Regions from separate parts of the Sporomusa intestinalis genome, predicted to be linked through region 3. Evidence: riboswitches for the same ligand, from Rfam matches in the RefSeq annotation. Region 3 holds a riboswitch; each other region holds the start of a gene.
The links. A riboswitch is a leader RNA that binds a small molecule or an ion and turns the genes downstream of it on or off. The one in region 3 is predicted to bind cobalamin.
Positions count from the first base shown of each region.

Region 1: linked by a shared signal. The riboswitch ahead of cobI (precorrin-2 C(20)-methyltransferase) and the one ahead of ACZ481_RS03960 (sirohydrochlorin cobaltochelatase) in region 3 are both predicted to bind cobalamin.
Region 2: linked by a shared signal. The riboswitch ahead of ACZ481_RS12570 (TonB-dependent receptor) and the one ahead of ACZ481_RS03960 (sirohydrochlorin cobaltochelatase) in region 3 are both predicted to bind cobalamin.

Region 1 is NZ_AP042390.1:5,406,353-5,412,432, reverse strand. Features, by position in the region: gene ACZ481_RS25095 (HD-GYP domain-containing protein) at 1-40, shown strand, start outside; gene serS (serine--tRNA ligase) at 464-1,732, shown strand; cobalamin riboswitch at 2,070-2,254, shown strand; gene cobI (precorrin-2 C(20)-methyltransferase) at 2,362-3,084, shown strand; gene ACZ481_RS25080 (FecCD family ABC transporter permease) at 3,081-4,139, shown strand; gene ACZ481_RS25075 (ABC transporter ATP-binding protein) at 4,148-4,912, shown strand; gene ACZ481_RS25070 (ABC transporter substrate-binding protein) at 4,947-5,888, shown strand.
Region 2 is NZ_AP042390.1:2,693,080-2,699,159, reverse strand. Features, by position in the region: gene ACZ481_RS12585 (hypothetical protein) at 1-133, opposite strand, end outside; gene ACZ481_RS12580 (transposase) at 412-1,299, shown strand; gene ACZ481_RS12575 (CBO0543 family protein) at 1,420-1,908, shown strand; cobalamin riboswitch at 2,419-2,597, shown strand; gene ACZ481_RS12570 (TonB-dependent receptor) at 2,799-5,570, shown strand; gene ACZ481_RS12565 (hypothetical protein) at 5,608-6,080, shown strand, end outside.
Region 3 is NZ_AP042390.1:846,370-852,449, reverse strand. Features, by position in the region: gene ACZ481_RS03970 (ABC transporter substrate-binding protein) at 1-491, opposite strand, end outside; gene ACZ481_RS03965 (sugar phosphate isomerase/epimerase family protein) at 488-1,462, opposite strand; cobalamin riboswitch at 1,966-2,146, opposite strand; gene ACZ481_RS03960 (sirohydrochlorin cobaltochelatase) at 2,364-3,296, opposite strand; cobalamin riboswitch at 3,644-3,822, opposite strand; gene ACZ481_RS03955 (diguanylate cyclase domain-containing protein) at 3,972-5,930, opposite strand.

The sequences.
Region 1 (6,080 bases), 980 kb from region 3:
TCAAAAGTATAATAATAATTTGGTGGCTGCTCATGCTTAACTTCGCATCTAAACTGCCAGTACTTTACAATTGGTATTGAATAATGTATAATTTTATAATGCATAATAAATAGTATCTCAATATCGTTTGTTGCAATGACAGGGCAGCGCATAATTTGGAGTTTGCAGAGAGCCGGCGTAAGGTGCGAGCCGGTAACGTAATTATGACATCCACCCTATGAGCATGCGGTGATGAGCCGTACGGAACACGCCCGTTATGCGTGCCGAGCGGACTCCGGGAGTCAATCAGGGTGGCAACGCGGGAGAATTATACTCCCGTCCCTATCACAGGGACGGGAGTTTTTTAGTCTACCAGAATTTATAAATAAATTTTGTGGACATAAGAACGACTAAGGCTTCTGCCATCGTCCTAAAGAACTTGGCACAAGCCAAGTCTTATCTTATGTTAAGGAGGAAGATAACCATGTTAGATATCAAATTCGTACGGGATAACTCCGGGGTAATTGAACAGGCGCTGGCTAACCGGGGCGCAGCCATGAGCCTGAATGTGTTTATTAACCGGGAAAAAGAACGGCGGGAATTATTGGCCGAAGTGGAAACACTTAAAAACAAGCGGAATATTGTGTCTCAGGCCATCAGCAAAAAGAAAAAAAATGGGGAAAATGCCGATGATATGATTCTAGAGATGCGTGAGGTGGGCGATTGCATTAGCGCCATTGATGCCAAGGTCAAAGAAGCGGAGTCAGCATTGGCCGCTATTATCATGGGCATTCCCAATGTGCCTCATGTATCGGTGCCTATAGGTAAAAATGAACAGGATAATAAAGAAATTCGCCGCTTTGGTACACCGCGTGATTTTACTTTTACACCGCTTGCCCATTGGGAGCTTGGTGAAAAATTGGGTATTCTTGACTTTGAGCGGGGCGGCAAAGTAACTGGTGCCAGGTTTACTTTTTATAAAGGGCTGGGTTCCCGGCTGGAACGTTCATTAATTAACTTTATGCTCGACCTTCATACCCAAAAACATGGCTATACCGAGTTCTTTCCACCCTTTATAGTTAATGAAGCCAGCATGATTGGCACAGGCCAGCTGCCTAAGTTTGCCCAGGATATGTTTAAGCTGGAAGGCCTTGACTATTATCTTATTCCCACGGCAGAAGTGCCGATCACCAACCTGCATCGCCAGGAAATTCTGGATGCCAAGGAGCTGCCGCTTTATTATACAGCCTACAGCGCATGTTTCCGGGCCGAGGCCGGTGCTGCCGGCCGGGACACCCGGGGGCTTATTCGTCAGCACCAGTTTAACAAAGTAGAGCTGGTTAAATTCAGTCTGCCGGAAGAATCTTACAATGAACTGGAACAGCTGACTCTTAATGCGGAAAAAGTATTGCAGCTGTTAGGCTTGCCGCACAGAACCATGTTATTGTGTTCAGGCGACATGGGATTCTCATCGGCCAAGACCTACGATCTCGAGGTGTGGCTGCCTAGCTTCAACACCTATCGCGAGATTTCATCCTGTTCCAACTTTGAAGATTTCCAGGCCCGGCGGGCAGAGATAAAATTCCGCCGAGAACCCAAGGCCAAACCAGAGTTTGTCCATACCCTGAACGGATCAGGGGTGGCAATTGGCCGGGCGGTTGCCGCTGTTTTGGAAAACTACCAGCAGGAAGACGGTTCAGTTATTGTGCCGGAGGTTTTGCGTCCCTATATGGGGGTAGATATAATCAGGTAAGACCGGGCCCCGGCACTTTTGCTGCTTGAAGTGCCGGGGTTTGCTATTCAGACATTATTAACCGGGACGAGATAAGGGCTTAAAAAGTACATAAGTATTGCAAACAGCAATAAGAGCACAAGATATTTTATCATTTTTTTCTCTCTTTTACATATTTTGTTTTATTTGTTAATTATAACAAATAAAACAAAGTAAATGAAGTTATTGCAAAAATAATGTTGCGATCCTGACGGTTGAATACCTGGTACCGTTACTTTATAAATTAGTAACTATCTGCGGTTACATAGCGTAGACATAAATTATCTTGACTTTTCGTACTGTTAATCATACAATTTAAGTAATTCTATATGGAACAGGCGCCCGATCGGGCTTAAAAGGGAAGCCGGTGCGAATCCGGCACGGTCCCGCCGCTGTAATGGTGAGCCAACTGCAAATGAGCCACTGAAATAGTAACCTATTTTGGGAAGGCGTAGTCCGGCGATGAGCCTAAGTCAGAAGAACTGCCTGTTTGACAATCACCGTTTTCACCCACGCGCGATGGGGAGGGGATTTGCGTCAATACGGCAAATAATCTCTGCCACGCCCGTGCGCGTGACAGAGATTTTATTTTTTAAGGAGTTGTTTAGATTATGGCAGGAATTTTTTACGGCGTCGGTGTAGGACCGGGCGATCCTGAATTACTAACTTTGAAAGCTATTAATGCCATTAAGTCGGCAGATGTAGTCATTGCTCCCCGGACGGAGAAAAAAGACGAAAGTACGGCAATGTCGATTGCCCGTCCGTATATTCAGGAAGGCAGTGAGGTTTTGGAGCTCGTATTTCCCATGAACTATAACGCCCAAGCCCTGTCTGAGGCCTGGGTGAGCAATAAAAGCATAATCCTTGGCTTACTGGATGCTGGCAAGAAAGTTGCGTTCCTGACCCTGGGCGACCCTATGCTTTATAGCACTTATATGTATGTGTATCGGCTGCTGGAAGATTCAGGCCATGAAATTGTTAATATTCCCGGCGTTAATTCGTTTTCGGCGATTGGCAACCGCTTAGGGGTGCCGCTGGCTGAAGGCGGCGATATACTCAGTATCGTACCTGCCACGATTGATGAAAAGCGTCTGGAGCAGGTACTGGCGGTATCTGATAATGTTGTGCTTATGAAAGTATACAAAAATTATACTGAAATTGTCGAAAAACTGCATAAACACGGTATGGTTGAAAACGCTGTTATGGTCTCCAAATGTGGTTTGGAGGGTGAAGAAATAATTCATGATCTGATAACGGCTGGCAGCAAGAAAGTTAACTATTTGTCGACCATTCTTACTAAACGCTCTAAAGTGAGTAAACACGCATTGGCATGAACAGCAGTTCGTTAGCGGCCCTCCTGCGGCGCAAACAGGCTAAGGCCCGTATTGCCGGCTTGGTCCTCCTGGCGGCAACCGTGTTGTTTGCTTTAGCGGCGGTTGGGTTCGGCCGGGCGGATATCAGCATGGCTGATGCGGCTGCCGTTATCTATGGCAAGCTGACTGGCAGCCAGGAAGCCTATAGTTCCATTAACGCTGCCCAGACGGCAATCATCTGGGATATACGCCTGCCGCGGATTCTGGCCGCTATTGCCGTTGGCGGCGGCCTGGCTGTGGCAGGTGTGGTTTTTCAGGCGTTGTTGATGAATCCACTGGCTGATTCCTATACCATGGGGGTATCAACAGGCGCTGCTTTTGGCGCCAGTGTTGCGATCTATCTCAATATATTTGCCCAGGGAGGCCTGCCGGTAACACTGTTTGCTTTTGGCGGCGCCGTTCTTACCCTGTTGATTGTTATGTCAATGGCGCGGGTAAAGGGGTATGTATCGTCGGCAAACCTGATTATTGCCGGGATTATTGTCAGCAGCATCCTGTCGGCAGCAATCAGTATGGTAAAAAGTCTGGCCGGTGAACAGGTATCTGCTATCGTTGCCTGGCTGATTGGCAGCTTAGCGGCTAAAAGCTGGGACCATGTGGTGTATGCCTGGCCATTGATTCTGGCCGCTTGTTTTTTGTGCTATTATCATGCCGGCGATCTCAATATTTTGTCACTGGGTGACCGTGAGGCCCGCAGCCTTGGGGTTAATGCGTCGCGTTTGCGGACAATCCTGTTGGGGGCCGGCGCGCTTATTACGGCGGTATGTGTCGCTATTGGCGGTATTATTGGTTTTGTCGGCCTGATTGTGCCCCATATGGTCAGAATGGTCACTGGTTCCGATAATAAGGCCTTAATTCCGCTATGCGGCCTGACTGGTGGTTTGCTGCTCCTGACAGCTGATACGTTTGGCCGGTCAGTCGGCAATATTGAAATCCCTGTCGGTGTCTTGACAACACTGTTAGGCGGGCCATTTTTTGTATATATATTCAGGCTGCGCAACAAGACGCTTGGGTAGGGGCGTTTATGATGATTAAAGTAGAAAACATACAATTTAATTATGCTGATAAACCGGTGCTGCGTGATATCAGCCTGAGTATCTGCCAAGGTAGTTTTACCGGTATCGTAGGCCCTAATGGCTCGGGTAAAACGACGTTGCTCAATGTTATGACAGGTCAGATGAAGGCCGTTGCCGGCAATATAACAATTAAAGACCGGGATATCACTGCCTATCGGATTGAGGAATTGGCCCGCTATATTGCGATTGTACCGCAAAATATGGAGATTAGATTCCCCTATACCTGTCTGGATATTGTCGGCATGGGCCGTACTCCGTTTAAGGCCAGGCTTCAAGGGCTGAATGACGGAGATTTAAGGATTATTGAGAATGTCATGCGGATTACTAATACGCTTGATTTTGCGGGACGGCTTATTACAGAGCTGAGTGGCGGCGAACGCCAACGGGTATTATTTGCCAAAGCCCTGGCGCAACAGCCGGAAATTCTGTTTTTAGACGAGTCTTTTTCCAATATGGATATTTTTTACAGCATTACCTGTCTCAACCTGCTCAAGGAGCTGTGTGCAGAGCAGGGATTAACAGTGGTGGCCATTATCCATGATCTTAATCTTGCCAGCGTCTTTTGTTCAGACGCTGTTGTTCTTAAGGCTGGCCGGCTGGTTGAGCAGGGGCCGGCGTCAGCCGTACTTACCCCTGCACTTATCCGGGATGTATTTAATATTAAGGTAGTACGTGCAGGCGAGACCGGTCTGGCCGTACTTTCCGACCTGTAAGGGGACGAACTTTGCTGAAGGGGTGAAAAAAGCAATGAAAACTAAATTTTTACGTGTTATTGGCATTGTTATCCTGCTGTTGTCCTTACTTGGCTGTGGCTCCCCTAAACAGCCGGCTGCACCGGATGAAGGCAGCATAAGTATTGTTGACGATTTAAACCAAAAGATCGTTCTTAAACAGCCGGCAAAGCGTATTATTTCTTTGTATTCAGCCCATACGGAAAACCTGCTGGCCCTTGGTCTGGGGCCGGAGATTATTGGTGTCAGTACGGCCGAGTCTGATCCCGCTGCTCAAAATAAGCCGGTATTTGACTATCGCGCCGATCCGGAGAAAGTCCTGGCTGCACAGCCTGACCTCGTTATTATCAGACCGTTTATCAAACAAAGTTATCCGGATTTTATTAAAACCTTAGAGCAGGCGAATATTACCATTGTTTGTCTGTATCCTGAGAAATTCGAGGATTTTGACAGCTATATTCATAAACTGGCTGTATTGACAGGCCGGGAGCAGCAGGCTGCTGACCGTCTGGCTGCTTTTCATAACAAACTTGCAGAGATTGCAGACCGTACAGCTAAGGCGCCTGTTAAAAAGCAGGTCTACTTTGAGTCAACCGCTACTGAGTACCGGACAATTACGCCGGCAAGCACGCCCGGGATCGTCCTTAATCTGGCTGGCGCCATCAATGTAGCTGCCGATGCGGAGGCAATAAAAACTGCCGGCAGCATTGCTGCTTATGGCAGTGAGCGCCTGCTGATGAAGGCCGATGCAATCGACATCTTTCTGGCGCAGCGGGGTCCAATGAATCCCGGGATTACTGTTGACGCAATCAAGCAGCGCCCGGGTTTTGACAAAATCAAGGCAGTGCGGCAGGGTCAGGTCTATATTATAGAAGAGAAACTGGTCTCAAGCCCGACCTTCCGTTTGGCTGAGGGGGTTGAACAACTGGCAACATTGATTTATCCGGAGGTGTTCTGAGTATAATTCATTACTAAAAAATATTATCCAGCCGGTTTACCAGATTTGTACAGACCAGTGATCGCACTTTTATTCGAAGTTACCTGAAAGAGGGGTAGGCAATGCAACAAACACAGCAGCAAATTTGCCGGCAATGTAAAACCGTGTGTGGGCAGGAGGACATACGCTGCCCCCGCTGCCATAAGTTACTGC
Region 2 (6,080 bases), 1.8 Mb from region 3:
TGCAGGAATGGGTTTTTGTTGCGACCTTACCAGTGGCTAAAGCGTGCTCGATAAGACACCCGCTGTCAGGCACCCGAGCTCCAGGCACAGCCTTACCTTTAATACTTTTTTTCTTGCCGCGATCAGCTTTCATTCTGCACACCTCCTAATTTTATTATATCATCTGTTTCACTCGTTGGTGAATACCAATCATCACAAGGGAAGCCGCCGTTGGGATTATGTGATGGAGTTATTTGACCGTTCACAATTATAATATAAGGCAAAACAGACTTAAAGGTAAACCTCAATTCTTACAAAACTGATATTGCCAGAAAGGCTTTCGAAGGCTTTCGGGGTCAGGCCTCACTGTTTACACTAATAATAAAATATGATAGTATGGCCTCAAAAGGGAAAAGCAGGATGGTGATCCGGATGGCAAGACAGCCGCGAATTCATTATGCGGGAGCTCTGTATCATATTATAGCTCGCGGCAACAACCGAGAAGTTGTGTTTCATGATGGAGGCGATAAATCGAAGTACCTTGCCCTCGTTGAACGGTATAAACAGAAATACCAGTTTCATCTGTACGCCTACGCCATCATGGATAACCATGTTCACCTGTTGGGAGGAGTTGCAGATGAACCACTTTCTAAAATCATGCAGGGGATTCAGCAGAGCTATACCCAATATTATAACCGTAAATATGACAGAGCGGGACATGTCTTCGAACAGCGCTATAAGGCAAAGCTGTGTAATAGTGATCCGTATCTTATAAGCCTGTTGCGGTATATTCACCAGAATCCCATAAAGGCCGGGACCTCTGAATCCTGTTGGACCAGTCATCTTGCATATCGGACCGGAAACAGCAGTATTGTGGATACGGAATTCATATTATCCATGCTTTCTAATAACAAAACGAAGGCGATTGAGAAGTATCTGGAGTATATGGAAATAGAACTGCCGGAGATTCAGCAAGCTGAGGCTTTTGAGCATCTATATGCAAGGACGGAGACAACAGAAACATGCGTGGTGCCGGCCGCCCTGTCCGTCACTTTTGCTGAATTATTGACAACAGTAGCATCAGTCAGTGAGATCAATAAAGAGCGGATCATGCACGAAAGACATGACCGCCGCGTGGTAGCGGCAAGAAATATCCTCATCTACGTAGCCGTTCGGATGGCAGTAATGACAAAAACAGAGTTGACCAAGGTGCTCCCCTTAAGCATGAGCGGGATTATCAGAGGGTACAACAAAGTCGTTGACAACGATGACCTGAAACGCCTGGCAGAAAAAATTAGCAACGATTTGTGTGAAGTGTAAGGCCTGACCCCGCCCTGGGCTTAAGTAATAGACTTATGGGAATAACTAGGTTTAAGGTTTAATAGAAATCCTTAACCGAACCTATTAGAACCTATTATATAATGCGGGAGAGTAGGGCAAATGAATTTGGGTGTGGAGCAAATCATTATGATAATAGCAGCAGGGGTTACTTTATTACTGCTGCTTTTCGCTGTTGAATGGCAATATTTTTCGGACTGGATCGTCATTTTTTTGTTCAAATGTCTGCTTGATTTCGCCTGGGGGAGCCCGGTCGTTGAATTAAAGCTTGTGGAATATCCAATACGACTGTTGTCCCATTATTACGATACCAGCCTGTTATTTGAACTATGGGTGTTCCCGGTACTATGCATATTATACAATCAAGTCACCCGCGAGCGGGGATTCTGGCCGATTATTGGTTATGCCGTATTGTTCAGCGCAGGCATAACCGCCATAGAATATCCGCTCGAATTATATACCAACCTCATCAGGTATATAGACTGGAACTGGTTTACCACACTGTATACGTTAACGATTGCATTTTTATTGTCTAGATCCTTTATTGCCTTCTTCCGGTGGGGTTGCGGTTATTTCGGCCACAAGCATTGAGCGTGAGCCCATAACAGAAGCAGGCCGCAAGGTTGCAAGCAGCCAATACTAAACTTAACCGGGATACAAGCACAGCATCCGCCTGAGGTATTATGCTCCTAATACCTCAGGTATTTTTTTGCCGCATAGCCTTTGTTTAACGCTTACCTGCTGTCGAATAGAGGCGGACGGCTGGCAACAGCCGATGACAGGACCACAGTTTTGTCGCCTGAGGGGTACCTCATTCCCAGTCAAAATAGTAAGAAAAATCACTCGAATGAGGGATTTACTGGATTTTCAGCCTGCGCTATACTAAGGTAGGGTTCTCGTTATCACCCATTTCTTTACAATTTATTCTAGAAATTACCGTTATTTAGGTAAAATTATTTATTTTTTGCATCGATATGTCTGTCTGTATTCTACAAAAGTTCTCATGTATTGTTATCAGTGCAGGGCAACTATAATTTCAAAAAGGGGGACAAACAGGTCAATACTTTGCCGTAAGCAGCAGCGGCCGCGCAGGTTAACAACAGCATAATCCAGGGGAGAGGTGCCCTTAAGGGCTTAATAGGGAAGTTTGGTGCAAAGCCAACACGGTCCCGCCACTGTAACGGGGAGTAACCCACAAGACGCCACTGAGCAATTGTTTTGGGAAGGCGTGGGGAACAATGAACCGGAGTCAGGAGAACTGCCTGTCCAGCAATCACCATTTTTACCTGCGAGCGACAGGGAGGAGATTACGCGAAGCCCCAAAGCGACCCAGCGGCAACGTACCCACTCCCACAGGGAGTTTTTTTATTGCCGTAAGGAACCTCCTCGCTCGGCAGCCTAGCCGGTCGAAACCGGCCACGCCGCCACGGCTGCTGCCTTGCGGCGGAAAGTAAAGAACCTTTGTTAATGGAGAGATAATTATGAAAAACACGGAAAAGATTTTGGTCACAAAACATTTCCACCCTGGTCAAAAGCTGAGTCTGGCCTTAGCAGTGGCAATATCTCTGGGGCTGAGTGTTCAGCCGGCAGAAGCCGAGGAAATTCTAGTGGCCGATAATCCGGAGTTTACCCTGGCCGGGGTTACGGTTGAAGCCAAAAGGCCTGACTGGGAAAGCAAATTATCGCCGGGTTCAGTCACGGTTATCCGCCCTGATGACTATAAAGGCGAGCAGAAAACCCTGCCTGATTTACTGAAAACAGTCCCTGGCGTTCACGTTCGCGAGGTGAACGGCAAAGGACAATATACTACAGTCAGTATTCGCGGGTCAACCGCGGCTCAGGTCGGTGTTTTTATCGATGGTGTGCTTACCAATCTCGGCGGCGATGCGGCTGTGGATATTTCGACAATACCGGTCAGAAACGTGGAACGGATTGAGGTATACCGCGGCTATATTCCCAGCCGGTTTGGCGGTACTTACATGGGCGGTGTCATCAATATTGTTACTAAACGGCCTGCCAAAGCCAATGTGGCGGCCGAGGCGGGACGTGCCGCTTACGGCGGCGCCGCCTATTCCCTGCAGGTCGATGCGCCCTTGGGCAGCGGCAGCTTAATGGTGGGGTTGAACCGGGAGCAAAGCGACGGTAACTTTAAATATAAGAACTATGCGGCCCAACGCAATCTCCCCTATGCCGTTACAATGCGGGACGGCCTGCAGACGGACATCAATAATTTTAACACTGAGATGATTGACCAGGCAGGCCAGTGGTATCATGTCGGCCTAACCGAAGCCGAGAAGGAAAGCTTTAAAGAAAATACCGGGCAATGGCTGGACTTTGTCCGGGATGATACGGCTGGACAGGATAATTTCTACAGCCGGTCCTACCAGGGAAACTATGCGGTGGCGCCGGGGAAAAATGCGGTAAGCCTCTGGTCTGCTATCAAGGATATGGAAAAATGGCAGGAAAAGTTTTCTAATCCGGCTGATTTTAAAAAATTCTTTGAAAGCGCCGATACAGCCGCCAAAGATGCGGTCTATCATGATTATGCCCGGGCTGAAGCGGAATACGCGGTAAATAAAGCCGACCCGGATACGAATCCTGCGATGGCTAATAAGAGTAAAGAGTTAGCGGAATGGAAACAGAAAATACAACTGTTGAAAGATGATGAACGGCACCGCCGGTACAATGATTTCAAAAATACCGATGCGCTGATCAAGTGGCAGGATGACAACTGGATGATCAAAGGCAGCTGGAAAAAAATCGACCGGCACCTGCCGGATAGTTTGTGGGTCGAAGGTACCGGTACTGCGGTGCAGATTGGCAGTTATGTAGACGCCAAGGATGTCTACTATGCGGAAAGCCGGCGACAGGTGATTGATTCCCGGGAGTTATTAGTGCAGCGGCGGGATACGGCCGAGAAGCTGGAATGGGGCTGGATGCTCGACTACCTGCAGCAGGATAAGAAATACAATACGGAAAAGGCCTACGATTTGGACACCTCGCCCAACTGGAAAACGCCAATGCGGTTATGGAGCAACTATAATTCAGACAAATACAATGCGCAGGTGGACGGCAGCTATGAATTGACAGACCGGCAGCTGCTTGAGTTTCAGATAAATTTCTCCAGTGAAAAAATGAAGGTTCGCGGTTCCGGCATGGATGAATACTCCCAAGATGACACAGGCCAGGCAGTAGATGCCCTGTTGGCCAGATTCCGTAATTATTACAAACAGGAACTGCTGAATGCCCAAATCCAGGACACCTTTACCATCGACAAACAAGAGACGTTATGGCTGACGGCAAGCGGCCGCTACAATCAATCCCGGATTATAGGGCGCAGCACCCGTATGCAGAAAGAAGATGCGCATCAATGGTTCGGCAAAGAGGATGAGCAAACTGACGGCAAGGCTACCTGGCAACTGGCGGTGAAAAAGCAGTTTGCCGACAATTTTACCATGCGTATGACCGGCGGCACCTATTACCGGTTATTGAACCTGTATGAAATTGCCGGCGACGGGGCCGGCATCCTGCCGCCGCCGCGGGGGGCCAACGCGAGCGGAACCGCTTTCCCCCTGCCGGAAGAGGGCAAACAGTTTGATATCAGCGCCTTGTTTACCGGCACAATGCTCAAGGCCGATGCCAACCTGACAGCGACCTATTTTTGGCGGGATTCGGATAATATGCTGCAGCTGGCGCGCCGGGGACTGGATTACTGGTCCTACTTTAATGACAATCGCGGCAAAGCCCGCGGTGTGGAATTGCAGACCGGCCTGAACTGGGAAAAGCTTTCTTTCGACCTGCAGGCTACCTATACCAAAGTCCAGTTGCAAAGGCGCAACAGCACATTTGCCGATTACGGCGAAATCGGTCCCTGGCGTGACGTCTGGCCGCCTTATGCGCCGGAATGGGAAGGCTCAGCCCGTCTGACCTACCATCCCACCGGCCGGCTGGCCATATTCGGCGAAATCAAATATGTTGGTGAATATTTCACCGATTATGAGAAAGACAAGCGCGGCGGCCAAGCTTCCTATCTGTCCGGCAAACCGGTGGCTTCACTGACTACAGTGGCTGCCGGGATTAAATGGAAACCAAATACAACCCTGCAGGTAACCCTGGGCTGTAATGATATTTTTAATAAAGGTCCGAAAATGAAGATTTACAGTCCGCTGCTTGCTGCTGTTGATGGTTTTATTAATCCGGAATTTCCCATTCAGGGCAGGACTTATTATGCCACAGTACGTTATGAATTCTAATCGATAACAAGGATAAATTGAAAGGAGTGTCAAGCCAATGGTACGTCGTCATAAAAAACGCTATACCAAAAAAAATTTAGCGGCGGCAGTTGTATTAAGCTGCCTGCTCAGCACCAGCCAGGCCCTGGGGGCGGAGCTGGCCGCCGTAGTGCCATCAGACTTTCATAACAGCCAGGTTGGGACCTTAAGCGGTTCCAGAGTCACCGCTTATATTGATCCGGCTTCGGCCACAATGAAAATTGATGAGCTCAACCGGGACCCCTCCGTGTTCACCATCAATCACAATGGCAAAAGCCAGGTGCTGTTGCGTCAGTATACTTACAGCACAACCGATTTGAAGGCAATTAATATCATCAATCCGGTCAGTGCGAATTGGACCGATTATGTAAGTACCGGCGAAATGAAAAGCGTGCCTAATATCCATGCAGCCGCGACTTATGGTGATTTTCTCTATACTACGGACTATGACCTTGGCAATATAGCCATTGCCGGCTTAGGCAAAGCCACCTT
Region 3 (6,080 bases):
CCGACCGCCCGGGCAATCGCCAAAATCACGCTTTTGATTTCTTCAATAGAATTAGGCCATGTATAAATATAGACGGGAAAACCTGCATCCCGGACTGTCTGCACAAACTCCACCGGCTGCCAGTCCGGCACAATCACGAGATCAGGCTGCAGGGCAATGACAGCTTCCGCGTTGGCCCTGATCTTCGCCGGTACGGCCTTAGCCTGTTCGGTAACATTGGATAAACCGCCGTCATCCGCCAAATAGGTCAGCGCGGCAATCCGTGTTGTCGGCACCAGGCCCAGCAGGATTTCATCCGTACTGATCGACAAGGATACAATCCGCTGGGGTTTGTGCGGCAGTTTCAGTACATTGCCCTTGCCGTCTGTTACCTCATAGCCGGCCGCCGGCGGCCCGGCCTGCTGTGCCTGCTGATTGGCGCAGCCTGCGGCTAAAAAAAGCAGCAGGCACAGCAACATTGCAGCCGGTTTGATCATCTGAAAATATCTCATATGCTTGACCTCATCCTATTTATTGCCTGTTGTTGGCATGTAATCTTTTCTATCCACTCGCTCATTGAATTCTTCATAAACTCATGCACCAGGTAATCAGGCTGAACATAATCAATAATTCGCCCTGCCTCAGGCACACTAAACGGCAAATGCTCATCAATCTTAAGGACATGATGCATAAGGGCCGTCATGGAATAGTTCTCCTGACGCTGCAGGCTGCTTTGGCTGCTCCTGATGTATTCGCCCGATAAGGAGTGATGTAAATGAATCCCCTTAATATACTGGCTATAGCTGCCCAGCCCGGATATTGTTCTGAGGATGTAGTCGATCCCCTCCGTTTGCGTCCGCAAGGCCGGATTCGTATTCATCAGATGGCCCGTATCCAGCATGATGCCGACATTGCGGTGAGCTACGTTATCCAGCAGATACGCTGTCAGTTCCTTGCTCTGCAAGGTTAACCCCGGCCACCACAGATTTTCGAATAAGAGGGTCATGTCTGCCGGCAGCGAGCTATGGAGAGCATTAATAACCTCTACGGTTGCTTCAATTACCTCCCGGTCGGTGGCATGAAAATTCCAGTTGAACAACTCAGAGATGCGGGCATGGCTGACATGAAACACAACATATTTAGCGCCCGCCTGCCGGGCGGCGGCAATGTTCTCCCGGTAGACATTCAGCCATTCTTCCTGGGTTACGCCGCCGTAGCAGTCCCTAATATCCGCCTCACTCGCAAACTGTTGCAATAATGCCCGCTGATCGCCACGCCAAAAATCAAGCCACCAGGGCCAGAACCGAAGATGAACGCCGTGAATCCATTCCTTTTTATGGACAGTTTCATCCAGGGGCCCGCAAAACATCATCTCAATGCCATCTAAATGGTGAAAATGCAAAAATCTCCGCAAACATTCCCCATTATTGCTGATAAGCTCATTATCAGTCGTATAGTTTGATAAATTTACAAGCTGTAGCATATGTACATCCTTTACTGTGCCAGAAGAAGAAAGATGCCGCCTGCGAAAGGTTGGCATCTGCCTCTAAAGCTTTTATTTTTTAGCTACTCGATGGCGTAAGCCGGTAAGCCTATAACTTAGACTCAGCCCTTACCCGCTGCTAAGGGCAGCCGCACACTTTTGCTCTGCGCTCTGTTTAACGTCAAGGTTTCGTACGTTTTCGGGATGGAAGCATTACCACCAGGTTCACGGTCCGGTAACCGGCAACACCCCTTCACGGCCCGTAACCGCACTGACCGATTACGTTTGTCAACCGGCCAATTAGCCGGAACATATTGTGACACTTCGTTTCCCTCCTACTCCCCGCATGGCCAGGACCTACGGAAATATAGCTACAGTATGTCAATAAAAAACTCCTGGTATTTAATACCAGGAGTGAATTCAGCAGATCACTAACTTCTTGAGTATACCCGAGAAGATACGCGCTTAACTGTAATCCCCTCCCCATACCTCGTGGGTCTCTAACGGCGATTGTCAGCTAGGCAGTTCTCCTGGCTCCGGTTCATCGCTTGCTTAAACCTTCCCGGAAATTCTTTCCCAGTGGCATATCTTAAGCTTGCTCCCCGTTACAGTGGCGGGACCGCGCCGGTTTCTCACCGGTCTTCCCTATTAAGCCCGTCGGGCACCCAACTCAACAGTATTAAATTACATACAGGTGTAATTTAAGTTTATCGGACAGTTAGAAGCTTGTCAATAGTTTTGGCGGGATTTTGCATATATTCCAATAATACTTAATCTTCTCATTTTTTTGATTGCATTGCTAATACAAAATCTCACAGGAGTATTATTTTATACTTTTTTCAGGTTCTTCAAACAAAACACATCTCCGATAGTATCGGAGATGTGTCATTTTTACCTGTTTTTAATGTGCTTCAGCTTCAGGATTATTAAGTTCATCAATCGCGTCTTTTACATGCTGAACATAGATAGCCTGGATTTCTGCGTTTTCGCCCAAACCGTGGAGATAGGTGTCAACTTTAATGCCAGCGGCAAGAAGCTGACTTTTGTGCGAATCACTTTCGTCACCGGCCATGTCGTTGTTGGCATGGTCGCCAGCTACCAGCATCAGCGGCATCAGGGTCACTTTTTTAATTTTATTGGCTTTCAGCTTATCGATTGTTCCTTCCAGAGTCGGATACGCCTCTACCGTATAAACATATACATTTTTGTAGCCTGCATCCTGCAGTTTTTGCTGCAGAGCAGGATAGGTTGCCGTTGCCGGATGGAGTCCGCCGTGACCCAGCAGCAGAACAGCTTCATTCTTTTTCAGTTTCGGGTATTGGGTTTCCAATGCTTTGGCTACGGCCAGATAATCATCAGTGGTGTCTTCCTGTCCCATATAGTAAAGCAGCGGTCTGCCGATTGCAATCTTCTCAAAGGCCTTAGCCGCCTTGGCATGAGCCACCACGCCATTAATCAGCTCATATTCCTCACCAGCGGTAACTTGCATAGGTTGGACAATAACCTCAGTAAAACCTTCGGCTTTGAGGCGGTCAAGCGCCTGTTTCTCAGTATCAATCTGGATACCGTCCCGTTCGGCTAATCTTTTGATAATAATCCGGGAGCTAAATGCCCGGCGCACTTCATAATCAGGGAATTCAGCCCGTATTTTGTTTTCAACCGCTTCAATAGTTGTTTTCAACGTGTCGTGGTAGGTTGTACCAAAACTTACCACCAGAATGGCCTTCTTGCCTGCAGGGGCCGGTGCAGCCGCAGCCAGCGACGGGATCAGGCTGACACAGCCAAATACAGCCAGCATGCAAATCGTGGTAAACAAAGAAAAAATCTTTTTCATAAATAGAACAACTCCTTTAAATTTTTACAAAGCCAATGGCTGGAGAAAATCCTCCCCAATTCTGTTTATTGCCCCATAGGCAGCCTCCTCGCCGAAATAAAATTATTTATTATGAAAGTAGAACTGTAAAAAGGAAGGTCTGCAAGAGACCCGCGCCAATGCGCAATTCAAAAAGGAGCGTTGAGAAGAATGTCATTAAATTAAAACTCCCAACCGTTAAAGTTGGGAGTAATAAACAGTAGCTTTATAAAAAAACTCCTGGGTGTTAACCAGGAGCGAACTAAGCCAGCTACGCTATTGTTACAAGCGTCTACTGTAATCCCCTCCCCATGCCTCGTGGGTAACAAACGGCGATTGTCAAATAGGCAGTTCTCCTGACTCCGGATCATCACTCACTTAAACCTTCCCAAACAAAATGCTCAGTGGTATATCTTAAGCTTGTTCCCCGTTACAGTGGCGGGACCGCGCCGGCATCGAACCGGACTTCCCTATTAAGCCTTTAGGCACCTATTTCAAACCTATGAAGTTGTCCTCTGGAAATTAGCATAACATCTCAAGAAATGATTGTCAATCCTTAAAAAAGGATTGCCCTGAATTATCACTCTATTCTTAATTTATTGCTTCCCCACTGCGTCCTGCAATGTATCGGTCTGCCCGCCACGCCCAACGCAGCCCTCACTTAATATCAAGCGACTTATAATAAAGGCGCTTGCTTTCATACATGCGTTTATCGGCTTCCTGAACCAGGCAGTCCATACTGACTTCACTGCTCCCGGCGGCACCAATACTGATACTGAGGGTCAGGTCGGCATAAGGGTTAGCTGTAATGCCCGGTTTCCACCACTTGCTATTGCGGAGGATCCGCTTAATAATAATCTGTGCTTCCTGGATAGAAACCCCTGGCAGCAGGACAACAATCTCATCACCGCCATAACGGAATGCCCGGTCGTCGCTGCTGATACTGTTTTTCACAACCTGAGCCGCAGCCTTAATCAGCATATCACCGGCCACATGCCCGTAATTGTCATTGATAAGCTTCAGGCCGTTGATATCAATCATCAACAGCGTAACCGGCTGTCCTGCGGCCTGCCGGCACTGCTCTGCATAAAAACGGTCAAAGGAATGGCGGTTCAATAAGCCGGTCAAATTATCATACTCAGCCAGATATTGTACTTCCTCGAGCAGCCGGGCATTTCTGATCGCAATCGCAGTCTGGCCGGCCAAGGTCTCCAGCAGCTCCAGCCGTTCCTGCGAATCCTCGCCTGCAGTGTTTCTTTCAATATATAAGATCCCCAATAGATCACATCTGTAAATAAGTGGAACATAATATTTTTCCAGCCCATTCTTTTCATCAGCAGCCATGACGGTCCGCAAAGTATTATAAACCTGGCTGGCCGCTTCACGGTAATCCTGCCGGCAGGCAGCCGGTTCACTGCGGCGGTAGGCTTGCGTATGCACGGCGGGGATATTGTCGTTATTTTCGTTTAATAACTGAATTTCCGCCTTGTTAACAGCCATCGTCTGTTTTATAATCTGCAGGATACCTTCTATAACCTCGGCCATACTTAACGCTGAGGTGATAATCTGGGCTGCCTGATACAAAGCGGCCTGCCTTTCCCGGGCTGCCTGCAGGCTGCGAACCACTTTCTCCCGCTTAGTCACATCAATTGTGACCAGAACAGTGCCGATAAACCTGCCGCTGCCATCAGTCACTCGGGAATACCGGTTTTCTATAAACCGCCCGTTCCGGCCCATCAGGCGATACCATTCGTTCATTTTTCCAGACCGCAACTGTTCCAGCTTGTCTGCCAGCATGGCGCGCCGGTGTGGGGGATAACTGTCTAAAAAGTTTTTGCCTGTTAAAGTACCTGCAGGCAGCTGCCGCAGCTGCTCCGCATAAGCATTGCAGAATACCACTGTATTGTTTTTATTCAAACAAATAACGCCTAAATTTGCTATATTCTCCAGGTAAAGGCCTACACTGCCGGCAGATAAAAGCGGCGGCTGCTGTTCCTGGCCCGCTGCCTCGCCGGTACTCGTCCGGCTGGCAGCAAAGCTCTCCGGTTCTAATGTCGAAAAAGCATTTACCAGGACCCCGTCAAACTGACTGCCAGCCCCCCGCTCCAGTTCGTCCATAGCTTCGTCCCAGCTTCTTAGCTGCTGATAATTCTGGATTGTTGTCATAACGTCAACAGCTTCAGCAACATGAATGATTCTGGCCGCCAGGGGAATTTCCAGGGCCTTGAGCTTATGGGGATAGCCACTGCCATCATAACGCTCGTGATGATGCAGTACCCCGGCAGTAAGCGCCCGCAGTTCTTGGGACCGCAGCAGCATCTGGCTGCCATAGACCGGATGGCGCTCCATTTCGCTGCGGTCATAGGGATCATAAGTACCCTGTTTGTATAAGACCTTGATCGGCACGTTTATTTTACCAATATCATGCAGCAGAGCCGCTGCGCCGATGTTTACAATCTCAGTATCCTGACAGCCAACTGCCCGGGCCAGCATCACAGCATAACAGGCCACCCTTGCGGAATGATTAAATACAAAATTAAACTGATGGGACAGGATCGACAAATAAAAATTAAAATCCTCCCGTTGTCCCCACTCTTCATAAACGCACTGCAACATGCCTTTGTCCTGGGTGGTAAAGTCCATCTTCGTGCACACCGCCTTTATGGTTAGCTGTATTTATAAGGCCTACCTGATGTTTCCACTTCAGTACATTGATAAAACAGGCAGCACAGCTTTGAATAAGCTGGCGGCTTGTTATTTTTCCAA